2 regions of the Noviherbaspirillum phoenicis genome follow, and region 2 is predicted to be linked to the other one. Evidence: predicted binding sites of a transcription regulator. Region 2 holds the regulator's gene; the other holds the start of a gene.
The links. The regulator FNR, encoded in region 2, switches genes on or off when oxygen is low (the NO sensors DNR and NnrR bind a similar motif). The targets are predictions, from matches to a motif close to TTGATNNNNATCAA.
Positions count from the first base shown of each region.

Region 1: a site for FNR is predicted at 678-691, ahead of hemN (oxygen-independent coproporphyrinogen III oxidase). Genes of this name have one in related genera too.

Region 1 is NZ_JBDFLX010000003.1:613,001-615,200, forward strand. It holds gene ABC383_RS25010 (bifunctional diguanylate cyclase/phosphodiesterase) at 1-384, opposite strand, end outside; gene hemN (oxygen-independent coproporphyrinogen III oxidase) at 775-2,200, shown strand, end outside.
Region 2 is NZ_JBDFLX010000001.1:2,488,609-2,490,808, forward strand. It holds gene ABC383_RS11250 (hypothetical protein) at 1-405, opposite strand, end outside; gene fnr (fumarate/nitrate reduction transcriptional regulator Fnr) at 688-1,449, shown strand; gene ABC383_RS11260 (hypothetical protein) at 1,467-1,706, opposite strand; gene ABC383_RS11265 (FixH family protein) at 1,718-2,200, opposite strand, start outside.

The DNA.
Region 1 (2,200 bases), on a different contig from region 2:
CGCCCAGCGATGCACCCGGTGTGCGGCGCATTCCCATTGGGCGGCTGCGGAGATGGCGGACGCATCGCCGCTGCGCTCGAAGCGAGGGCGCCATGGCATGGACTGCAGGTAGGCTTCCTGCAGCGACCCCAGGCCGCCGGACCCGCTGTCATCGATTCCCTCGACCCATTCGGCGACCGGCTGGCCGACCGGCGCAGTCATGTCCCGCAGGCCGGGCCAGTAGCGGACGATGCCGCTGGACACCTGCACGATCCGCCCGGAGTCGAGATCCACTACCATCAGAAAGCCATGCGGCTGGATCGTCCCCAGCAGGTGGATTTGCTCCAGCGCACAAGACTTTTCCAATTCGGCGGAAATGATGTCGATGCGTTCCTGGTTTTTCATCGCGTACCAATTACTGCACGGTCTCGTCTTGCCGTTCTCACGGTTTCCCATCCCTGTCATGAATGGCACGGTTATGGCTCGATGCCCTGTTGGAGTTCCGCACGGATCCGGAGTTCTTGGCCGCCTGACAAAAGCGCCTGCGCCGCGCCGGCACAGCCGGCATGCACGTGCCTGGCCGATACCGTCCGGGTTCACGAACCCGGCGCGCCATGCAAGCACCCGCGCTCAAATCCGGCGCCGTCGCCACAGTCTGGCGCGACAGGCGGCGGCCCGGCGCAGGCTTGTCCCTTAATTTGACCCAGGTCAAACACATTGCATCAGGGGGCAACGTAAGCTGCACGGGTACCTGGCGCCCATGCGGCGCCAGCCTGAATGAGGAAAGCTGGCAACATGAGTGCAATGATAAAAAATCCGGGAGAGCATCCACCGGTGCAATTCGACGCAAACCTGATTCGAAAACTAAGCCAGCAGGGGCCGCGTTATACCTCTTATCCGACGGCGGACCGTTTCACCGACGGCTTCCGTTCCGGCGATTATCTACAGGCTGTCTCCGATCTCCGCCATGCCGGAGCGCGCAAGCCGATATCGCTGTACCTCCACATTCCCTTTTGCGAATCGCTTTGCTATTACTGTGCATGCAACAAGATCATTACCAGAAATCACGCCAAGGCAGAGGTCTATCTCACTTACCTGAAGCGGGAAATCGATATGCAGGCCGCCCTGTTTTCAGGGATGAATCAGGTGGAACAACTGCATTTCGGCGGTGGGACGCCGACCTTCCTGTCGGACGCGCAGATGGGCGCGCTGATGGCGCACCTGCGACGCGCCTTTCACTTTGCCGCGGACATCGATGGCGAGTACTCGATTGAAATCGATCCGCGGACGGTAGACGCCGATCGTATCCGGTCCCTCCGGAATCAGGGCTTCAATCGCCTCAGCCTGGGCGTCCAGGACTTCGATGAGGAAGTGCAGAAGGCAGTGAACCGGATACAGCCGGAAGCGCTCACGCTCGATGCGATTGTCGCCGCGCGCGAAGCGGGTTTCCGCTCAATCAGCGTCGATCTGATCTATGGCCTGCCCAGGCAGAACGTCATGTCGATGGCGCGCACCCTGACCAGGCTGATTGCGGCGGACCCGGACCGGATCTCCGTTTACAACTATGCGCACATGCCGCAGATGTTCAAGTCGCAGCGCCTGATTGCCGACGACGAACTGCCGACACCCGAGGCAAAGCTGGACATGCTGTCCCTGTGCATCCAAAGGCTGACCCAGGCCGGCTACGTCTACATCGGCATGGACCACTTCGCTAAGCCGGACGACGAACTGGCGGTGGCCCAGCGCCTGGGCACCCTGCAGCGCAATTTCCAGGGCTATTCCACGCATGCGGAGGCGGAGATGGTTTCTTGTGGCGTCTCCGCGATCAGTTCCGTGGGCGGCACCTACAGCCAGAATGCCAAGTCGCTGGACCAGTATTACGAACCGATCGAGCGCGGGCATCTGCCCATTGTCCGCGGCTTCAAGCTGACGATGGATGACATGCTGCGGCGTGCCATCATCCAGCGGCTCATGTGCGCCTTCGAGGTATCGGTGAAGGCAATCGAAACCGACTATCCGGTGACGTTCGCAAGCTACTTTGCCACGGAGCTGGGCAAGTTGCGCGAGCTGGAAGACGATGGGCTTGTTTCGCTCAGCGACGACTGGATAACCGTGACAGCCAGGGGACGGCTCCTGGTGCGCAACATCTGCATGGCATTCGACAAGTATCTAGGAATAGGTCAAGCAGTCAAGCTGGAACGCCTGCGCTATTCCCGAACCA
Region 2 (2,200 bases):
CAGATTCTGCTGCGACGAGGTGCCCGGTGTCGGCACTTCGGTGTTGGCGCGCAGCTGGCCGGCGCCTGCATTGCGTTCAGCCTTGACCTCTGCACGGCTCTTGTTGCCTGAAGGCATACCAGCCGTCGGCTTGTCCTGGAACTGGTTGACCTTGTCGAATTCGGCAGCGCTGGCGCCGGACTTGACTTCGGCACGGCTGGTGCCGCTGCCCTTCACGGCTGCGCCGGGACGGTCGTTGAACTGGTTGACGCGGTCTGCATTCGCCGCGCTGGCGCCGGACTTGACTTCGGCGCGGGATTGGCTGGCCGATGGATCGGTGGAAGTGGCGGCAGGCGCTTGCGCGAAAGCCGAAACCATTGCGGCCTGAGCCAGGGGAAGTGCCAACAGCGTTAACATTTTTTTCATTTTGCGCATCCAGTCGTTGAGGGTGAAGAAAGGGGAACACCAGCACAGCCATATCGTGTCAAAAAGATACCCATCTTTCCTCCGATCGACTGTGCGCTAACGAACACAACCCACATTTTGCTTAACATTTTGATACGCCGCTAATATCTGTTGTATCCGCGTTACGATGTGTTTGCTACACTTCGCCGTACCGACCGTTCTAATCCGCAGATCAGTCTTGCGGCACGTTTCATACCGTAGCGTTTCGCGTTTTCAACGGCTTGAGATATATCATTGGCGACCATGATCCAGTCCATTCCAGTCAACAGCCAGACCACGCCCATCAACGTCAACGCCCTGAAGGCAAGTTGCGCGGCGTGCAGCATGCACCAGCTTTGCCTGCCCATGGGCCTGGACGATACCGACATGTCGCGTCTCGACGCCATCATCGGACGCCGGCGCAAGGTGCCGCGCGACACCCATCTCTACCGCATGGGCGATCCGTTCACCAACCTGTACGCGATCCGGCTTGGGCATTTCAAGACTTTCCAGATCAATGTCAGCGGCGAGCAGCAGATTACAGGCTTCCAGATGGCCGGCGAGCTTCTCGGCATGGACGCCATCGGCACCGAGCGCCACCATTGTTCGGCGGTGGCGCTGGAAGACAGTGAAGTCTGCGACATTCCATTCAGCCGGCTGGAAGAGTTGTTCGGCCACATTCCCACGCTGCTGCACCATTTCCACCGGATGATGAGCCAGGAAATCACGCGCGAGCAGAGCGTCATGCTCCTGCTGGGCAATATGCGCGCCGGCCAGCGCTTCGCCGCCTTCCTGGTCAATCTCACGACGCGCTATGCCGCCCGCGGCTATTCCTCCACCGCCTTCCAGCTGCGCATGTCGCGCGAGGAAATCGGCAATTATCTCGGACTCACCATCGAGAGCATCAGCCGCCTGCTGTCACGCTTCAAGAAGCTGGGCGTGCTGCAGGTAAGCAACCGCGAAATCGTGATTCTCGATCCGCCCCGCCTGAAAGCCATGGCGGCCGGCACCGAGAAATGCGATTAGGCTCGGCCCTGTCGCCGTCATAGCGGCGGCTGGCGGTCGGCCGGCACATTGGCCAGGTAATAACTGAGCATCGCCGCCAGCGCGCAGAACAGCCAGAACAGGAAGAATCCCACCGTATAAGCCGCCAGCGGCGACAGCGTGAACTCGGCGCCGCCCAGGTGCAGATCCTGCGGATCGAGCAGGGAAAAGAAAAAACCTTCCGCCATCGCCGCCACCAGGAAGGATGGCCACAGGATCACCATTGCAAGACGCCGCATCTATGCCTCCTTCAGGATTGGTCGGCCGACAGCGTCGCCGTCGCCTGCTGCGGCCAGGGCCACACGCCATTGATGCGCCAGGTCCGGCCCTGGTCTTCCAGCATCACCTGCCAGCGCGCCATCTCCAGCATCGGCAGGCTCACGGCAAAGTGGCCTTCCGCATCCGCCACCACCGGCAGCACGATATCCTTTTCCGGACGCGTGGAATGAACCAGGCGCAGCGTCATCGCGCCATGCGGAATCCCCTGCGCGCCGCGCATCGCGCCTGTCAGCCGGCCCGCGGCGGCATCGAAGTGCAGCGCCAGCGACAGTCCCAGCCGGCTGGCGGCCTGATCGCGCCGCAGGTCCTGGTTGATGGCCTTGCCCTGCCGGTAATAGTCGCCCACCACCAGCGCATCCTGCTGCGAGTAGGAGAGCCAGATCGTGTAGCTGCCCGCCAGCACCACCAGGAACGGACCCAGCATGATCAGCCAGGGCCAACGGTGCTTGTACCA